DNA from 3 places in the Ensifer sp. 22521 genome. Region 3 is predicted to be linked to each of the others. Evidence: riboswitches for the same ligand, from Rfam matches in the RefSeq annotation. Region 3 holds a riboswitch; each other region holds the start of a gene.

Region 1 (6,619 bases), on a different contig from region 3:
TCGTGATGATGATCGAGAATTGGCGGAGCGGCTTCGTCTGGGAGCTGACACGCAGCCTGCCGGCGATCCGGCGCGGTCTTGAGCGCGCGGGATATGAGGGCGGCTGGCTGGCGACGGAGACGGCATGAATTCGAGAAATCACCAGCGGATGGCGCGGACGGTCGAGGGATATCCGCCGCAGGCGCTGGCAGTGGTCGAGCGGTTGCACGCGCAGTTCCCCGACGCCGGTGTCTCGCTCGGGCCGGCGGACAGTGCCTTCAGCGCACCGGCCGCCTTCTGGGCCGCTGGTGGGACCGGGATCGAGCAGAGCCTTGCCTATCAGGACTTTTTCGCAATCGGCATGACGGACCGGATTCGGGCGGCACATCTGATCGCCTTCTACAGCCGCCAGCTGAGTGTGGTTCTCGGCGCGCTCTATCTTGGCGCGGGTCTTCAGGCGCAGATCGCCGGGCTTCGCTTCGAAGAGTGGACCCGCCTTCACCAAGATCGGGAAGTTGCCGGCAAGCGTTATCATTTCCGCCTCGGTGTGGCGGAAGGGCCGCAGCATGCCGAAGGCATCAGCGCTTTCGAGCGCGGCTTCACGGCCCATCTGGCGCCGGTCATCGCGGTCCTGAAAAAGCGCACCGGGCTTTCTTCCGGGGCGCAGTGGCGGCTGGCAGCGGATTCCCTTGCCGGAGCGTTCCTGGAGATCGGTCGCGCGATCGGTGACGAGGCGCGCGGCATGGCCGAGGCGCTTGCGATCGTCAAGCGGCGGGGCTCGCGGTTGTTCTCGGAAGAGCTCTGCTACGAGGAGATCTCCGCGGTCGATCCGGCAAGCGGCGCGCAACTGTCGCGCCAATATCGGATCCGTTGCGGCTGTTGCCTCTACTTCCAAACGGAGGGTGGCAGCTTCTGCGATACCTGCGTCCTGCTGGAGCCGGACGATCGCCGCGCGCGGCTGGCCGCGCATCTCATGCAAAACGGCGGGGCCTGAACCCCGCCGTCGTTTGTTCAGGTGCCCATGGGGGGGCGTGATCGGCCGGATCAGTTTGCTCTCGCGAAACGCTCGTTGATGAAGCCGGAGACGACGCCAAGCACGATCCAGAAGGCGAGCGTGGTGGCGAGTGCGGCAACCGCAAACTCGGCGCCGAGTACGGCCGGAACGTTGCTCGTAATATCGACCGGCTGCGGCGCGCCGTAGACATGGGGTGCTGCGATCAGCACCAGGCCTGCGACCTTGGAGACGATCTCCTCGCGCAGGACGACGAGATAGAGACCGACTGCGGAGAGGGCGACGGTTGCCAGCCACCAGGTCTGGCGGTCGCCGAGTTCGGCGGCCGGGAAACCCGGCAGTTCCGGCGGCAGGCCGATTGCCGGCAGCATGTGCACGGCGAGCCAGCCGCAGGCGCCCCAGAGCGCGCCGTTCCGGAGCGTGATCGGGTAACCGATCACCAGGCTGACGCCGGCCAGGAGCAGGCCGAAGCCGGAGCCGGTGACGAGGTTGGCAATGAGTGTGCCGGAGAACCGGCTCATACCGAACATGATGCCGCCTTCCTCGTGTTCGCCCTCATGCGCATAGGCTGGCGTGATCGGCGACAGGGCATCGAGCATGGCGGAAAGCGGTGAGACCGCCTTCAGCGACGAATGCTGGTCATGGCCCTCGGCGGCGGGTTGCGTCGTTCCAGGCTGTGCAGCGGGCTGTTCGGTTGCGGCCGGAGCCTCGCCTTCGAATTCCTCCGCATGCAGGATCAGCGGGGTTACCCGAAATTCCTGGGCGCCGGTCATGAAGACACCGGCAATCAGTCCAGCCACGATCGCGGCCAGAAGCGTTCTGACAATCATCTTGAATTCCCTCGATAACGGCAAAAGCCACGCGCTGCGGCGTGGTTTGCAAGCCTTCCCGTTCTGTCATGCGGACGGCCGTTGCGCGCCGGACGAACCGGCATGCACAAACACCGACATCCGGCACAGGCCGGATGCGTTCATGTCCGCAGACACTTCGATGCGGAACGTGAGTTACGTTCCGGAACATCGTCTTAGTGGCAGGGGAAGCCGTAGGAGTGGCGGGTGTCGTGCGCGGTGTCGTGCAGCACTGCCGAGTTGGCAAGGCCGGCGCCGAAGACGAGGAATGCGCCGATGAAGAGCGCGATGACGCCAGCGGTCAGACGATCGCTGAGGGAGAGCGGAATGCTCGAAACAGTAGACGTAGCCATGACAACCTCCGTGATGGCATCGGGAAATTCCCGGTGTGGGCCCTATGCCCGTATCGAGTGGCAGGTTTCCTGGCTCACGGCGCTGGGCGGGAAGCCCTGGATCTGCCTCGCCTTCCCAGATCGACCACCCTCTCGTGGTCTCTTCCAGTGGCTTCTTCCGGATCGCTCCGGAATGGCAGATCGACGTCGCTCTACAGTCGCGGGGTCGGCCGTGATGTGAATGCCCAGCATGGGTCCATCCGTCACGTTCCCGTTTACTCCCGAAACACGTTCGTGTCCCGGGAACCAATCGATCCCAGATGATTAGGAGCGTGTCATGGAGTTGTCAATTGAGCCTGCGCCGCCCGCCGCTTCATCAGCGACAAAATCGCGGAGGATCATCTGCTTGTAGGCCTCGACGATGCGGTCGCCCTCGGTGCGATCGACCGACACGGCAAGCCGCATGGTGCAATCGCCGAGATGCATGATCAGGAAAGCGGCGCTATCAATGGTTTCGCGCGGCGCTTCGGGCACAAGCCTAGCCCAGACATCGGCAAGAAGTTTTCCGCCGGCGCGGCTTTGCAGAAGATCGATCTCGCGCAGCGCCTTGTCGGCCTGCATTGCCGACCAGATGTCGCGCATCACAGGCTCGGCCAGGAACATGTCGTAGTAGATGTCGAACAGCACACAGAAAGCGTCGCGTAGTTCCGCGAGCGATGTGACCTTGGCAAGTTCGGCGGCGATGCACTCGTTGCACACGGCATTGTAGCGCTCGGCCAGCGTGCGCACGATCGCCGCCTTGTCAGGGAAGTACTGGTAGAGCGAGCCGATCGAAATTCCAGCCTTTTCAGCGACTTCGCTCATCCGCATGGCGTCGCTGCCCTTTTCCTGAATGAGCGCCGTCGCGCAGGCAAGGATTTGTTCGACGCGCTCGCGGCTGCGTTTCTGGCTGGGTGTCCGGCGCAGCGCAGTCTCGTCTTCGGCGGGGACCGCGGATGGGCTTGTTTCTGTAATCATGAGTGATGCTCACATTTTGGCTTGACTCTTAAAATACGAGGATTTATCACATTTGCAAATGTGAGAGATGCTCATGTTTGTTGATGAACCTTAGGAGGAAACGATGTCTCAGAAAGTCACACTGGTTTTGGGCGGTACCGGCAAGACGGGGCGGCGGGTGGCTGAGCGCCTTCAAGAGCGGGGTGTTGCGGTGCGCATCGGCGCCCGTTCGGCATCACCGTCCTTCGACTGGACGGACGAGGCGACCTGGGCGCCTGTGCTCGAAAATGTCGATCGCATCTATGTCTGCTACCAGCCCGATCTGGCGGTGCCGGGCTCTGTCGAGACCATCCGCAAGTTCTCAAACCTTGCCGTCGGCGCGGGCATCAGGCGGCTGGTGCTTCTGTCGGGGCGCGGCGAGGACGAGGCGGAAGCGGCCGAGCGCGCGCTGCAGGCCTCCGGCGCCGACTGGACGATCATTCGGGGGAGCTGGTTCTTCGAAAACTTCAACGAAGGCTTCCTGGCCGAGGGGGTCTCAAGCGGTTCGGTCTTCCTGCCCGTGGATACAGTCACCGAGCCTTTCGTCAGCTGCGACGACATCGCTGACGTCGCGGTTGAAGCGCTTCTCGACGATGATCATGTCGGCAAGGTCTATTCTCTGACCGGTCCAAGGCTGATGACCTTTGCCGAAGCCGTGGCCGAGATCGCTGCCGCGGCCAAACGTCCGATCTCCTATCAGGCCATTCCGGTTGCCGACTTCGCCGCGCAATTGCAGGCTGACGGCGTGCCTGATGACTATGTCGAACTCATCCGCTATCTCTTCACCTCGGTGCTCGACGGGCGCAATTCGAGTGTGACGTCCGACGTCGAGCGCGTGCTTGGGCGGCGGCCGCGCGACTTTGCAACTTACGCCCGGGAAACCGCAGCAACTGGCGTTTGGAGTATTGCCGCATGATCCCGCTGATCCCCGCTCTGGCGTTTGCCGCCGCGATCGGTTCCGGCCTGATGGCCGGGCTGTTCTTCATCTTTTCGGTCTGCATCATGCAAGCCTTGTCGCGGCTGCCGCCGGAGCAGGGGATCGCCGCGATGAACGCCATCAATGTCGTCATCCAGAACCCGATCTTCCTCAGCGCCTTCATGGGCACGGCGCTGCTCGGCCTGGCGCTGATCGTCGTCGCGTTCATTTCGGGTGGCGAGGGCCGATGGCTGCTGGCCGCGGGCGGCCTGGCCTATGTCGTCGGCGTGCTTCTGGTGACGATCGTCTTCAACGTGCCGATGAACGACGCACTTGGGGCCGCTGCACCCGGGCAAGCTGCAATCGACCTCTGGCGTGAGCGCTATCTCACCGACTGGGTCTGGTGGAACCACGTTCGCACCTTCGCATCGATCGGTTCGCTGGCGCTCTTCATCCTCGGTTTCGCCCGCACTTGACAAAAAGCGCCGGCAAGGCCGTCATTCCTTGCCGGTGCACCCTTCTGAGGTCTCGTCACCTCGGGCGGTCAGCGCTTGGGGATGCGCGCGTCGTACTGCTCTTCAAGCTCAGCAAACTTGCTCCAGAAGGCTGCAGGCTGCTCTCCTTCCAAAAGGTCGCGCAACAGGTCGAGATGCACGTGCCAGCCGGCGGAGAAGCTCGTCATGATGCCGCGGTTGGCGATCCGGGTATGGGTGACGATCAGCAGCACCTTGTCGCCGCGCGGGCTGAGTTCGAAGCGGACCTCGGAGGGCGTATCCGTGCCTTCGTCCCAGCTATAGGCGAGCAGGCGCGGTGGCTCCCAGGCGAGCACATGCCCGTGCTTGCGAACCTCGCCGGCGTGATCGGCGTATTTTTTCGGCGGTCGATCATCCTCTGTCGTCAGTTCCGAATGGCGGAAGACGTGTTCGACCGCTGCACCCTCGGAAGAGCCGATCGTTCCCGATGCCATCCAGAGCCGGCGCTTGTTTTCCTCTGTCAGATAGGACCAGACCCGCTCGATCGGGCCGGGAAGCAGGCGTTCGATGCGCACCGCATCGGGGGCGATGACGCGGCCGTAATCGGCGCTGGCAAAGGCTGTGGCGGGCGATGTCATGGCTTTTCCTCCGTATCGTTTTGAACAGTTGCGTCGTCGGCGAGAAGCAGCGCCTCAAGTGCGTCAATGCGCGTTCGCCAGAAGGCTTCGTAGTGGCGCATCCACTCCATACCTGCATGCATCGGCGCTGCATCGAGGCGGCATACATGCGTGCGTCCTTTCACTTCGCGGCGCACGAGACCTGCTCCTTCCAGCACCTTGATGTGCTTCGATGCCGCGGCCAGCGAGATCGAGAAGGGGGCCGCAAGCTCGCCGACCAGTCTCTCGCCTTGCGAAAGGTTCTGGAGCATGGCGCGGCGCGTCGGATCCGAAAGCGCGTGGAACACGGCATCGAGATGTTCGTTCTGATATTCAATCATGTTGTTGAATATCACTTTGATTGCGAAGATTGTCAACCGTTTGGTTGAATTTAGTAGTGGCGCGAGAAGGAACCGTCGCGCGGCGGGTCGTCGTGGACATGCCGTCCTTTCCAGGCGGCGAGCGCATCGGAGAGATCGTCGGTCGGCACCATCTGGGCGAACTGTTCGCTTTCCACCAGCAGCCCCTCTGCGATCGACATGTTGAGGCCGCGGGTGACGGCGGTGATGATCGAGCGGATGGCAAGCGGCGAGTAGCCCATGATGCGGTTGGCCAGGTCGCGGGCGGCGGGCATCAGCTCCTCATGGGCGACGACGTGATTGACGAGCCCCATCTCCAACGCGCGTTCCGGCGAAAAATCCTCCCCCGTCAACAGCAGTTCGAGTGCGCGCTTGCGGCCGGCAAGCCGCGGCAGCCGTTGGGTGCCGCCGAAGGTCGGCGGCATGCCGAGCTTGATCTCCGGCTTGGCAAAGCGCGCCCGGTCACTGGCGATCGCCAGATGCACGGCCTCGGTGATCTCGCAGCCGCCGCCGAAGGCGAGCCCGTTGACCGCGGCGATGACCGGCTTCGGAAAGGCTTCGAGCCGCGCCGTCAGCCGCTGGCCGCGGCGGACGAAATCGCGCACGGCCGGGTTTACGCCCGCAGCCACGCTTTCGGAGAACTCGTGGATGTCGCCGCCGGCGGAGAAGGCGCGGTCGCCGGCGCCGGTGATGATCACCGCGCCGACAGCGTCGTTCACTTCGATCGTGTCGAGAAGGACCATGAGCCGGTCGATCAGCTCATAGTTCAGCGCGTTGAGTTTCTCCGGGCGATTGAGGGTCAAGAGGGCGGTCCCCTCGGAAATCTGCATCAGTACGGTCTTGGACATGGTCGCTCTCCGGCTAGGGTTGACGGGGAGAGGCTAGGTGAGCGACGATGCGATGTATATTCACTAGTCGGTATACTTGAGAGATGGCGAAAGCAGAGAAATCAACGCGGGATGCGATCGTCGAAGCGGCGGAAAAGCTCTTCTATGCGGAGGGTATCCGC
Region 2 (6,619 bases), on a different contig from region 3:
TCTAGGTCTGGCTTTCGCGGCGGCGATCGCACGCGCCGGTGAACTGGAACCCTGGAAGACCAAGTCCAACGCCATCATCGTCGATGCCTATGAGATGAACAGCATCGACTGGGAAACGATGCTTGCGGACAAGCGCATCTCCGGCTTCATCGCCAAGGCCTCCGATGGCCTGCCCGAGAGCTTCTCCTGCACCGGCGACCACAACGGCGACACCTTCAACCACTGCAAGACCATGTGGCGCAAATACGCCGTCAGCCGTGAGCTCTACCAGACCCGGCGCATGATCGCCCGCACACACGGGCTGCTGTGGGGTGCCTACCATCTCGCCCGTCCCGGCAATCCCGTCGACCAGGCGAACCATTTCCTCGATTACGCCGAGCCGCGCGACGACGAGTTGATGGTCCTCGATCTCGAGGGCATCGATGCGGAGAAATACATGTCGCTAGAGGATGCCGCGATTTTCGCCGGCCACGTCAAGACCCGCACCGGACGTTATCCGATCCTCTATACCAACCACATCACGGCCAAATATATCGCCGCGCACCGCGCCAAGCACCGGCTGCTGTCGCGCCTGCCGCTCTGGTACGCGCGCTACAAGCCGGATATCCGCCAGGTCTTCCCGATGGGCAATTGGGAAAGCTATGCGTTGTGGCAGTTCTCGTCCGGCATCAATTGCGGCAAACGGCGTTGCCCCTACCGCGTGCCAGGGACGCTCGACGATATCGACGTGAATGTCGCTGCAAAGTCGCCGCTGGCGCTGAAAGCGATTTGGGCGCAGGGTGCCTTGCTGCCTGAAAAGCCATTGCCGCTCACCCTCGTTGCTCAAGCCGAGCAGGGGACGGGCATGCACGCGGTCGCACGGGCCTCCGCAACGCTTGGCGAGCCGCTGCTCGTCAGCCGTGCCGGTGCCACGAGCGGCGCCGGCAGCGGCGTCGACAGGCTGGTGACGGGCTCGATCGACTTCGCTCGCCACGAGCGCGCCCTACAGGTGGCGGTCGCCGCCGATGACGCGGCACAGGGCGGTTGTATCGGCGCGGTTGCCAATGCCGACAATCTACGGCGCGTTGCAATCAAGCCTGCGCCCTGCAACACGCCCTGATCCTTCAGGCTTCGATCTGGACATCTCCCAGCGGCCGCGAGCAGCAGGCGAGGATGTAACCCTCGTCGATCTCGTCATCGAGAATACCGCCATTGTGGTTCATCTCGACCTCGCCCGCGACCTTCATCACCCGGCAGGTGCCGCAGATACCGCCCTCACAGGCAGCGCCGATCCTCACACCGTTGGCGCGTGCCGTCTGCAGGATCGTTTGGCCGGGTTTCGCCTCGACCTCCTTGCCGCTCATGGTGAAGGCGACCTTGGCCGCCTGAACCTCACCATCATCGCCGGCACCGGCGCGCACGGCGATCTCTTCCGCGGCAGGTGCTGCCGCCGGCTGGAAGCTCTCCTCGTGATAGCGGGCCATGTCGAAGCCGGCTGCCTTCAGCATCTCGCGCACACCGCGCATGAACGGTTCCGGACCGCAGCAGAACACCGTGCGCTCCTGGAAGTCGGGAGCGAGCAACGGTAGCTTGGCACCGTCGATGCGGCCGCGCAGGCCATGCCAGCCGTGACGCGCCTCGTGCCCCTCGACGATGAAGCCGAGGTTCAGCCCGGACATCTGTGTCGCCAGAACCTCGAGCTCCGAGCGAAACAGAAGGTCGTCCGGCCGGCGCGCGCAGGAGATGAAGGTGACATCGGTCTCCGGCACGCAGTCGGCCATCCAGCGCGTCATCGACATCATCGGGGTGATGCCGGATCCGGCGGAGATAAACAGGTACTTTTCGCCGGGATGACGGACGAAGCTGAAATCTCCGAGCGGTCCAAAAGCCCGGAGCTTCATGCCCGGCTTCAGGTGATCGAACATCCAGCGGGTGCCGACGCTGTCGGCCTGCGCCTTCACCGTGACGGCAATCGACAGCGGTCGCGATGGCGTCGACGACAGGGTGTAGGTGCGCATGACCGGTTCGTCGGCGACCGGCAATTCGAGGGTGACGAACTGGCCGGGCAGATAACGAAACCAGGCGGGCTTCTCCGCACGGAAGGTGAAGGTCATGACATCGGCGGTTTCGACAACCGCCGATGTGCATTCGAGCATCTGCTGCCGGTCGATCCAGACATGCAGTTCGTCGAAATGATGGAAGGAGGACGCCATCTGCATGTCAGGCGACCTTTGAGAGCGGAGCCGCATCGCCCTGCAGGCGCTGCTCCATGAACTTGCAGTACCATTCGACGAACTGCATCACGCCACCCTCGTGCTCCGGCGAATACGGACCGGGCTCATAGGCCGGCGAGCGGATGCCGAAGGCATTTTCCTCGACGATCTGGCGATCCTGGTCGTTGGTCTCGGTCCAGACATGAGTCAGATCCTCGAGCGTGTAGTCGACACCTTCGACCGCGTCCTTGTGGACCAGCCACTTCGTTGTCACCTGCGTGAGTTCCGGCCCCAGCGGCAACACGCGGAAGGTGATGGCGTGATCCGAAAGCACGTGGTTCCAGGTCGTCGGGTAGTGGAACATCAGGAGCGTGCCGATCTGCTTCTGCCTGACATCGGCCGACAGCGCCCTTTTTACGGCGGGCGCACCCGACATGGTGTAGCTTTCGGCATTATCGACCAGCGGCATGCGCGCGGCGCGGAACTGGCCGGTCGGCGACATCCGGAACTCGCTCGGCAGGCCCTCGGCCTCGCACTTCGCCCAATGGGCGGCAATCACCGGATCGTCCTTGGCGCCCTGCACCCCGGTCGCGGTCGGCGCTTCCGGATAGGTCCGGCAGAGTTCGGGGTGATTGGCGGCGCAGTGGTAGCACTCGCGGTTGTTCTCCCAAACGAGCTTCCAGTTGCCCTTTTCGATGATGGTGCTTTCGAAGGCGACCTTGGTCTCTCCCAGCCGGTGCGGCGCGAGGTAGGGGAATGCCAGCTCGCGGAAGGCGGCGAAATCCGCCGGCGTCTCCGACAGGTTGATGAAGATGTAGCCGCCGACCGTTTCGCAATGGATCTGCTTCAGGCTGTGGGCAGCCTTGTCGAAGTCCTCGCCCATCTGGCGCGCAAAGAGCAGCGAGCCGTCGAGCTCATAGGTCCATTGATGATAGGGACAGACGAGCTTCGCCGAAGAGCCCTTGTGCTGCGTGCAGACGCGGGAGCCGCGGTGGCGGCAGGAGTTGTGGAGCGCGCGGATCGTGCCCTGGCGATCGCGGGTGATGACGACCGGATAGTCGCCGACCTGGACGGTGAAATAGTTGCCGGCCCGCGGGATTTCGCAATCGTGGCCGATGAACAGCCAATCCCGATACCAGATGTTTTCCAGGTCCTGCCGGTAATAGTCGGGGTCGATGTAGAAGGCCCGATCGAGGCTGTAGCCGTCACGCCGGCCCTTCAGCTTGCGAAGCATATCGGTCTTGGTATCCATGTCCTGTCCTCATGCGCCATGTTTCGGAGAGGCAGGACAGGAACCCGCACGGGCGCGCACCCATGCGTCTTAGGCTCCGATCCGGCTGCCCGCCGCAACCCGTTACGGTTATGTCTGTCAAGGCTGGTTTCCGGGCTCAGGAGCCGTCCTTCGAAGGACCAGCCCGGCGCCTTCCCGGACGGAAAACCGTCCAGTGGCCTTTTGCCGAGGCTTTCGCTCCACCACCGTTGCGGGGGCAGCGCCGGGATTTGACCGGCTTCCCAATTCTCCGCCTTCCCCTTTGGAAGACGACACCTTGAGTAAGGATATGTAAGCGCGGAAGGCGCCTCGGCAGGCGCCGGATAGCGACATTCAATTCCAGAATGACGACACGATCGAAACCGCCTTCTGGAAACGGAATCGAGAATTTTTCACTTTATAAACATATAGATAGATCAAAAATTTGGCAGATGCCGTCTTTTGTGACTGACATGACGCAGACACAGGAAGGCTTCGCCCGTTTGCGACATTCCCATGAATGTGCAGGGGCATCTTCCGCGAACGAAAGGAAATCCTTCATTAACCATAAGCCACTAGGCTTGCCGGCGGACGAAGATGTCCGGCAGGCAGATGGCACACTGACGATCATGGCAAAGTTCAGATATTACGACGCTGCGGCCGAGAAGCCGCCGGCGGTCATGCCGAAGACGGCCGTTCACACCGAGTTTCTGCGCACCGGCAGGATCAACCGCCGGCAATGGCTGCCGAGCGAGCGACGGTATCTGAGCTACGAAGAAGTCGCGGACAGGACCGGCAAGAAGCTCGCGACCGCCGGTGACACGACGCACAAGCGGATCAACGGCTTTCATGCCTCGATCCAGTTTCCCAAGCTGATTTTTCACCGCACGCTCGTCGGCAAGCCGCATCTCGGCTATTGCCATGTGACGGCGGCGCGGACGGCGGTCACGCCTTCCAAGGACATCACCTGGTCGTTCTACTTCGCCAATTTCTTCAGCGACCTTGGTGATGAGACGCATTTCTTCGACCGTATCCAGAGCGGCTATTCCCGCATGTATTTCGCGGTCGCGATCGAGCCGAACGCCGAAGACGGACAGATGGTCATCAACCGCAACGTCCGCGACAACGGGCTCCTCTTCCGCACGGACGACCCCAAGGTTGCTCTCAAGAACGTGCTGATGCTGGGTGCCCGGGACTCCGCGCTGCGCCGCATCATCCGCAGTCTCTGAGGCAGCAACCGAACGCCCCCAAAAAAATCGTTCTGTTTTCCCGGCACGTCCGTTAAGGAAGCGTCGGAAAGGAAACGGCATGGCAGAGATCATCGACACAGGCAGGGAACCGGACCGCGCGATCGAACGCGCCTGCGCCGTTCTTGCCGAAGGCGAACCGGTCGCCATTCCCACCGAAACCGTCTATGGCCTTGCCGCCGACGCCACCAATCCCGATGCGATCAGCCGCATCTACGAGATGAAGGGCCGGCCGCGCTTCAATCCGCTGATCTCGCATGTCTCCGACATGGCGATGGCCGAGGCCCATGTGCGCTTCGACCCGATTTCCCGACGCCTGGCGGAAACCTTCTGGCCCGGACCCCTGACGCTGATCTTGCCGCAGCGGCCCGATAGCAGCGTGCATGCGCTGGCCTCGGCCGGCCTCGACACGCTTGGCATCCGCATGCCCGACGGCTTTTCGCGCCGGGTGATCGCCCGCTTCGGGCGGCCGCTCGCAGCGCCCAGCGCCAACACCTCGGGCAAGATCAGCCCGACCAGTGCGGTCCATGTCGATGCGGATCTCGGCGAAAAGCTGAAACTGATCCTCGACGCAGGCCCGGCCGAAATCGGCTTGGAGTCCACGATCATCAAGGTCGATGGCGACGAGATCCGGCTGCTCCGCCCCGGCGGCCTCGATGCCGCAGAAATCGAGCGCCTGCTCGATCGTCCGGTGATCCGACCGGAAACGGCGGGAGCAACGATCGAGGCGCCGGGCATGCTGGCCTCCCACTACGCGCCCGGCGCGGCCGTCAGGCTCGATGTTGCCGATGTGCGTGCGGGCGAGGCCTTGATCCGCTTCGGCGGCGGCCGGATCGCCGGCGAGGAACAGGCGGCCATCGTTCTCGATCTCAGCCCGACCGGAAATCTTCACGAAGCGGCAGCCAATCTCTTCGACTACATGAAGCGGGCCGACGCCAGTGGCGCTGCGACGATCGCCTTCGGGCCGATCCCTTCGGAAGGATTGGGAGAAGCGATCATCGACCGGCTGCAGCGTGCGGCGGCGCCGCGAGGGTGAGATCGCGTGCGGCTTCTCCTCCGCACCCCGCCCTCACCGGACGGCCGCGATTGCGGTTATGATCGCAGCCGATAGGAACCGAGGATCGTGTCTTCAGATCGACCGATCCGATAGCGCGCTCAAGCGCAGTGCGAAGGCAGACTCATGACGACCCTTCCCTCTCCTGAACTCATCGCCTCCTTCGTCGAGATCGTCGGCAGCGCCAATGCGCTCACCGCCGAAGCGGACAAGGCGCGCTATCTCGTCGAATCCCGCGGGCTCTTTCGCGGCACGACGCCGATGGTGCTTCGCCCCGGTTCGGTCGACGAAGTCTCTCGCATCATGAAACTCGCCAGCGCGACCCGCACCGCGATCGTACCGCAGGGCGGCAACACCGGCCACGTGGCCGGACAGATCCCGCGGGAAGGCAAAGCGGACATCGTGCTTTCGCTCGAACGGCTGAACCGGATTCGCGACGTGGATCCGGTCGGCAACGTGATCGTCGCGGACGCCGGATGCATTCTCGCCGACATCCAGAAGGCAGCGGACGATCACAATCGCCTGTTCCCGCTGTCGCTCGGATCGGAAGGCTCCGCGCGTATCGGCGGCAATCTCTCCACCAATGCCGGCGGCACGGCGGTGCTCGCCTATGGCAACATGCGCCAGCTCTGCCTCGGCCTCGAGGTCGTGTTGCCAACCGGCGAAATTTGGGACGGGCTGCGCCGGCTGAAGAAGGACAATACCGGCTACGACCTGCGCGACCTCTTCATCGGCGCCGAGGGCACGCTCGGCGTCATCACCGGCGCGGTGCTCAAGCTATTCCCGAAACCGCTTGGACATCAGGTAGCCTTCGCCGGTGTCGGCAGTGTGGAGCATGCGCTCGCTCTCTTCGAAAAGGCCGCCAGCCTTTGCGGGC
Region 3 (6,619 bases):
TCCTTCAGGCTGCGGCCGAACATGCGCGGTGCGAGCTGCGACTGGACGAGGATCGCGGTGACGACGCCGACGAGATAGGCGACCGCAAAGCCGGTGGCCACGGCGGATTCGAATTGGGTGACGGCTTCGGGTGTTGGCGCCGTCTTGCGGAAGGTGTCGATGGCGACGCCGACGGTCGCCGATTCCGTTGCCCCGCCCGCAAGGACGCCTGCGGCCGTGCCGAGGTCGAAGCCGAAGAAGATCGAAAGAAGGATCGCCGCCGCGAGCGCCGCGACGCAGAGCGTCACGGTGACGGCGATCTGGGGCAGGGCATCGGCATTGAGGCTCTGGAAGAATTGCGGGCCGGTGCGGTAGCCGATGGCGAAGAGAAACAGCAGGAAGAACGCCTGTTTCACGTCGTTCGAAAGCTCGGCGCCCGTCTGGCCGATCAGCACGCCCGCCAGCAGGCAACCGGTGACGGCGCCGATGGTCACGCCGAAGATGGTGATCTTGCCGACGGCGTAGCCGATGCCGAGCGCGAGGAACAGGGCAAGCTCCGGATGCGCTCTGAGGATGCCGAACAGGTGATCGATCACGCCGCTTTACTCCCAACTCCATGCCGAAGGAGCGCCTTCAGCCTGATGATGCGCTGCTCACTTGCCGGCAGGACCCTGCCGGAAAATCCGGGGTGGCTGGGTAACAGGACGTCTGCTCACGCCCTACCGCATGTTTCCTTCAATTGTCGCCGATTGAAGGACAAAAACATGCAGCAATTCAAAGTGCTACAGCGACCTTTGCGCGTCTGACTGGACGCGCGGCGCTGCAGGGAGGTGGCGGCCGGCGGGTTTGCCGACCGCCTTGCTCTGCTAGCTGATCTTCAGGCCCTTGGCCGCCTGGTAGGTCTGCACGTAGCCACGCGCCACGGAGCGCACGGCACGGCCGATCTGCGAATAGGCGTCGTCATTGAGGTTGGCGAAGGAAACGCGCGCCGACCAGTTTGGCGCGTCGAAGCCGGAGCCGTTCAAGAGAACGATGCCGTGATCCTCGGCCAGTCGGAAGGGAATGTCGAGCGGATGGATGTTGTCCTTCACCCATTCGACGACATCCTGCCCGACATATTTGCGCAGCCAGAACTCGAAATCGATGATGCCGTAATAGTGGTCGAAATAGATGCCCGGGTTGGACTCGACCCCCATGCCGTTTACGAGGTTCCAGAACCGCTTCGTGCAGATGGCGATGCAGGCCTTCTGGTAGGCCTTCTCGACATCCATCAGCTCGACCAGGCTGAAGAGCGACATCATCACCTGCTGGGGAAGCGACAGGCCGGCGGTGTGGTTCAGCGCCACGTCGCGGCTGTCGGCGACGATGCGGTCGATGAACTTCACCTCGCGCGGCTTCGGCGTCATCGCCTTGTAGCGCTTTTCCAGAAGCTTCTGGATCGGCTCCGGATGCGCCTTGATCTTCTCGTCGAAGATATTGTCCTGGGCAACGGCCACCACGCCGAGGCGCCAGCCGGTGCAGCCGAAGTACTTCGAATAGGAATAGACGCCGATGGTGTTGCGCGGCAGATGGCCGAGCAATGACTGGAACCCCGGGACGAAGGTGCCGTAGACGTCATCGGTAAGGATGATCAGATCGGGACGCTTGTTGTTTACGAGATCGACAAGGCGCTTGATCGAATCCGGATCCATCGCGACGGCCGACGGGTTACCGGGGTTGACCAGGAACAGCGCCTTCACCTCGGGGTTTTCTAGCGCCTTGATGTCATCGTCGGTGAACTGGAAGCGATCTTCCTGCTCGGCGCTGACATTGATGGTCTTCAGCGTGTAGTCCTCGAGCTGCGGCATCTCGAGATAGGGAGTGAAGATCGGCGTTCCGAGCGCGATCGTGTCGCCGGCGTTGAGGATGCGGGCGTTCTTCAAGGCCTTGAAGATGTAGCACATGGCGGCGGTGCCGCCTTCGACCGGGTAGAGGTCGAATTTCACGCTTGGCCGGTGGCCGGCGCACATCGCCCACATCAGATATTCGTGGGTGATGATCTCGTTGTGATGCAGCGCCCGATCGGGGACCGGATAGTTGTCGCCGATGATCGAGTCGGTCAGCTCATGCACGAATCCATCCGGGTCGAAGCCGAAGGTGTTGATGGCATAGGCGACGGCGTCACCGAGGGTTTTGGCGGCCGGGACGCCTTCGTCTTCCTCGTCCACGGTTTCCGTGCTTTGAAGCTGTTTCTTGATCCACTTCTGGAACCGCGCATGCGCGCCGTCCTGGGGCGGCATGCCGGCGACGCCCGCCTTCGGATCGTAGTAGGCGCGTTTAGCCTCCGTCAGGGCGAACTGGCCGAGCAGGAAGAAGGCTTCGCGGGCGCGCGTTGCCGTCCAGTTCGGGTTGCCGCGGCCGGCATTGAGGAAGGCCTTGGCGGATTTCTGCGAGCTCGTCTTGGCGAGCTTGATCAGTTCGTCCTTGATTTCGAACGGGCTGAGATCGGAAATGCTGTCGTAGAATTTTCTGTCCAACATGATCCACACTCCCTGTGATCTATGAAATTGGAACAATGGTCTCGGTTCGTCGGCGCGCCTCAGGCGAGCATGATGACGATGACGAGGCCGAAGATGGTGAGCAGCGTGTTGCCGATGGCGTAGGGCATGCCGTAGCCAAGCGCCGGCACCTTGCTCTTGGCCGCCTCCTGGATCATGCCGAGCGCTGCGGTCGTGGTCCTGACGCCGGCGCAGGCGCCAAACAGGATCGCCGGGTGGAACTTGAAGACATAGTGGCCGATCAGCACCGAGGCGATCATCGGGATGGAGGTTGCAACGACTCCCCAGATGAACAGCGAAATGCCAACCTCCTGGAGGCCTGCGACGAAGCCCGGTCCGGCGCCGATACCGACCACGGCGATGAAGATGTTGAGGCCGAGCGTGTTCAACAGCCACAGCGCCGGCGACGGGATGCGGCCGAAGGCGGGGTAGGTGGTGCGCAGCCAGCCGAGCACGAGACCGGCAAGCAGGGCGCCGCCTGACGTGGATAGCCCGATCGGAATACCGCCGATCGTTATCGTCAGCGCCCCGATCATCGCGCCGATGAAGAGACCCCAGCCGAGGAAGGCGATGTCGGTGGTTTCGACCGGGCGATCGGCAAAGCCGAGAGCCTTGATCGCCGCTTCGACGTGCCTCCTTGCGCCGCCGATGGTGACGATGTCGCCACGCTCGACGGTCGTGCCGGGAAGGACCGGGATCTCGACCAGCGAGCGCACGATCTTGCGGGCATAAACGCCGCGCGCCCAATCCATCGTGCTGACTTCGGCGAGTGTCTTTCCGGCCAGCGCCTTGCTGGTCACGTAGACGTCGACGATCTCGGCCTCCGCGTTCAAAAGCTCCTTGTCCTCGACCTCCGTCAGCTTGCTGTCCAGGTTTTCGACGAGCAGGGCGCGCCGGCCGGAGAAGGCGACGACGTCGCCCGGCTGCAGCACGGTGTTGCCGTCTGCTTCGATGATCTGATCCCCACGGCGCAGGCGCTCGACGAAGACGCGAATGCCGGGAAGCAGGTTCTTGACCGGCGTTCCGGTTAGCCCGCTTGCTTCGTCGATCCGATAGGCCCGAAGGCCGAAGTCGTGATAGGCGCGGGTGATGCCGGGTTCGCTGCTCTCGGTGCCGCCGCCGAGCTTGGCCTCATACTCCTTGCAGGCCGCCGGAAGATCGATGCCTAGAAGTTTTGGGCCAAGCTGGGCGAGGATGATGGCAGAGCCGATCGTGCCCCAGATGTAGGTGACCGCATAGGCAATCGGAATCTGGTCGGCAAAGGTCTTGGCCTGCTCCGGCGTCAGCCCGAGCGAATTGATCTGGTCGGTCGCAACGCCGATCGCCGCCGAGATCGTCTGCGAGCCGGCATACATGCCGGCGCCGTAGCCAAGCGGAAGCCCAGCGATCAGCGCGCAGAGATAGGGAACGATGAGGCACAGCACCAGGACAGACAGCGCAAACGCGATCTGTTTCGGCCCATCGGTGCTCAAGCCGCGCACGAATTGCGGGCCGACACCGTAGCCGACGGCGAACAGGAAGATCAGGAACAAGGTGGACTTCAGATCACCGGAAACCTGGACGCCCAGCTGCCCGATGAGGACGCCCGCCAGGAGCGTGGCGGTGACGTTTCCGAGATTGAACCCCGCGACCTTGATGGGTCCGATCAGGAAACCGATGCCGAGGGCGAGGAAGACAGCGACCGGAGGATAGGTCCGAAGCGTCTCGACGAAGAAGTCAATTGGATTCACTGCCATCCCCTTTAGAAAGTTGCGTTGCCATCACTTCATTTCGGGACCTGCGCGGCTAAGTTGATTTTATCGGTGGCTTGTGGATGCCCAATCCTAGCTTTGGCAATTGTCGCTTCGGCTGCTGATTTTCTCAACGGCCTTGGGGTTACGTGAGCGTAACGTACGTTAAATTTCCGGCTTTTGCGCGCAGTGGGGGCTGATGAGCGCTGCGCGGCACCGGTCCGAAAGCGTCGGGCCGGGCGGTCGTGCGAAGGCAAGTTCGAGAGGGTGGCGGCGCGCCGGTCCCGATGAAGGTACACGGTCCCACCACGGCGGATTTCGCCGGCTATTCAACTCTGGCGTTGTATTTTTATGTTATCGCATAACGGATGGACATGACGAAACGCCGCATGTCGATGGACCCGGAGCACATGCCCCGCAGTTGCTTCATCCGCGCGCCGCGAAGCTTGAAGTGACGGGGGCGCTCATCCGTTCGTTTCACGAGCAAGGCCGGCAATTGCGGCCAGTCTTGCGCTCCGCTTCAGATGGCGACGCCTTCGAGTGCTATGATCCGTGTCCTGGCACAGCGCTCACGGATCGTCTTCAGGCGCTGATACTCCGGCGATTGGTACCAGGAGAGCAAGGCTTGCATGTCCGGGAACTCGAGGATGACGAGCCGGTGCGGTTCCCAGTCGCCTTCAAGCACCCGGGTTGCGCCACCGCGGCCGAGATAGCGCCCGCCATAGCGGGCCTCCGTCGCCGGCACCTCTCTTTTGTATTCCTCGAAGGTCGCTGCATCGGTGATATCGACATCGGCGATCAAATAGGCAGCCATGGCAGAGCTCCTTTCCCGACAAGCCAAGGAGCAAGGATACGCCGGTCGTCGCCGTCAGGCGAGACTCTCGCCCGCGGCGGCCGGCAGGGTGACTTAGGATCATTACCTTGTTGATTGTTGTTATGTTATTTTATAACAGTCAGTATATGACGAAACGCCGCATGTTGATAGATCCCGGCCGCCCGACCCCATCGGTTGTATCCGCTGCCGATTCATGCGAGGAAGAGCGCGATGGTGCTGCGTCCGCGACAATGCGGAGGCGGCTGAAAAGGGAACACGGAACGGACGACCCTGACGGGACCGAAACCGTGGCTGCCCCCGCAACTGTGAGCGGACAGCGCATTCACACCATGTCACTGGCCAATGGCCGGGAAGACGTGGATGCGCCGCGACCCGCGAGCCAGGAGACCTGCCATCGAACCGATCAACCACAACGGACGGGGTGTTCCGATGGAAAAGAACTGGCTTTCGCGCGACGGTCATCCGTCATCCTACCGCTTCGCCATCTCTTGCCGTCAGTCCGGCGGAGAGAGAAAATGGCTGAGCCGACTTCCCGACAGCATAAGATAACGGTCTGCACCGATTGCCGTTTTACCGGCGGCCCCTGCATGCCGGGCGCCGAGCTGATAAAGCGTCTTAACCGCAGCATTGCCGCGCTCGGCGAGCCGCTCGATCGTGATTTCTCGATTGCCGGCACGGTCTGCATGGCGGCATGTACGCGCCCCTGCACCATCGCCTTCCAGGCGACGGGCAAGGCGACCTATCTCTTTGGCGACATTTCGCCGGAAGAGGACATCGACGATCTCGTCCGCTTTGCCGCCACCTATGTGGAGCGCGGCGACGGCATGACGCGGGCTGCCGAACGGCCGCGCGGGCTGAAGGGCAAGACGCTCGCCCGCATCCCGGCGGCCATGCTCGTCTCCGAAGACGTTGCGGGCCATTTCCAATGAGCGCGACACGCATGCGCTCAAGCGCGTTTGGTGCGTCGGGGATGGACGCGTGGCGCTGCCGGGGTGGGATCAGACCATGACCTGCACCGCAACAGGAGCCGCCCTTCGCGTTAAGGGGCTTTGCTGGGGGCCGCGCCCGGGGCTGACCCTGGTCGACGACATGGACTTCGCGATCGAGGCGGGCAGCCGGCTTGCGATCCTCGGGCCGAACGGGGCCGGCAAGACCTCGCTCTTACGCTGCCTTTACCGGGCGGTGCAGCCGAATGCGGGCCGCATCGAGGTCGACGGCGTCGACCTGTGGTCGATTTCGGCGCGCGAAGCGGCGAAAACGATCGCCGTCGTGCTTCAGGAAATGCCCGGCGATTTTCCCTTCAGCGTGCGCGACGTGGTGATGATGGGCCGCATCCCGCGGCGGGAGGGGCTCAACGGCTGGACGGACACCGACCGCGAGCGGGTGCAGCATGCACTCTCCCATCTCGATCTCGCCCATCTGGCCGGCCGCCAGTTCTCGACGCTCTCGGGCGGCGAGAAACAGCGGGTGCTGATTGCCCGGGCGCTTGCCCAGGAGCCGCGCATCATCATCCTCGATGAGCCGACCAACCATCTCGA

The links. Region 3 has a riboswitch for cobalamin ahead of ACTJKE_RS25615 (DUF1636 family protein). Riboswitches for the same ligand answer to the same signal wherever they lie in the genome.
Region 1: another riboswitch for cobalamin. It lies ahead of ACTJKE_RS34980 (CbtB domain-containing protein); the one in region 3 lies ahead of ACTJKE_RS25615 (DUF1636 family protein).
Region 2: another riboswitch for cobalamin. It lies ahead of ACTJKE_RS01070 (aromatic ring-hydroxylating oxygenase subunit alpha); the one in region 3 lies ahead of ACTJKE_RS25615 (DUF1636 family protein).

The regions. Positions count from the first base shown of each region.
Region 1 covers NZ_JBQENM010000045.1:18,633-25,251, forward strand. The annotation lists gene ACTJKE_RS34965 (glucoamylase family protein) at 1-128, shown strand, start outside; gene ACTJKE_RS34970 ((2Fe-2S)-binding protein) at 125-973, shown strand; gene ACTJKE_RS34975 (CbtA family protein) at 1,024-1,821, opposite strand; gene ACTJKE_RS34980 (CbtB domain-containing protein) at 2,016-2,192, opposite strand; cobalamin riboswitch at 2,235-2,497, opposite strand; gene ACTJKE_RS34985 (TetR family transcriptional regulator) at 2,496-3,188, opposite strand; gene ACTJKE_RS34990 (NAD(P)H-binding protein) at 3,292-4,122, shown strand; gene ACTJKE_RS34995 (anthrone oxygenase family protein) at 4,119-4,598, shown strand; gene ACTJKE_RS35000 (SRPBCC family protein) at 4,667-5,233, opposite strand; gene ACTJKE_RS35005 (ArsR/SmtB family transcription factor) at 5,230-5,592, opposite strand; gene ACTJKE_RS35010 (crotonase/enoyl-CoA hydratase family protein) at 5,643-6,458, opposite strand; gene ACTJKE_RS35015 (TetR/AcrR family transcriptional regulator) at 6,542-6,619, shown strand, end outside.
Region 2 covers NZ_JBQENM010000001.1:233,179-239,797, reverse strand. The annotation lists partial or broken gene ACTJKE_RS01080 (glycoside hydrolase family 25 protein) at 1-958, shown strand, start outside; gene ACTJKE_RS01075 (hybrid-cluster NAD(P)-dependent oxidoreductase) at 1,104-2,198, opposite strand; gene ACTJKE_RS01070 (aromatic ring-hydroxylating oxygenase subunit alpha) at 2,200-3,444, opposite strand; cobalamin riboswitch at 3,549-3,757, opposite strand; gene ACTJKE_RS01065 (DUF6656 family protein) at 4,071-4,670, shown strand; gene ACTJKE_RS01060 (L-threonylcarbamoyladenylate synthase) at 4,750-5,724, shown strand; gene ACTJKE_RS01055 (FAD-binding oxidoreductase) at 5,869-6,619, shown strand, end outside.
Region 3 covers NZ_JBQENM010000019.1:118,435-125,053, reverse strand. The annotation lists gene aspT (aspartate-alanine antiporter) at 1-575, opposite strand, end outside; gene ACTJKE_RS25630 (bifunctional aspartate transaminase/aspartate 4-decarboxylase) at 846-2,498, opposite strand; gene aspT (aspartate-alanine antiporter) at 2,558-4,246, opposite strand; gene ACTJKE_RS25620 (DUF1330 domain-containing protein) at 4,767-5,060, opposite strand; cobalamin riboswitch at 5,276-5,491, shown strand; gene ACTJKE_RS25615 (DUF1636 family protein) at 5,597-6,010, shown strand; gene ACTJKE_RS25610 (ABC transporter ATP-binding protein) at 6,087-6,619, shown strand, end outside.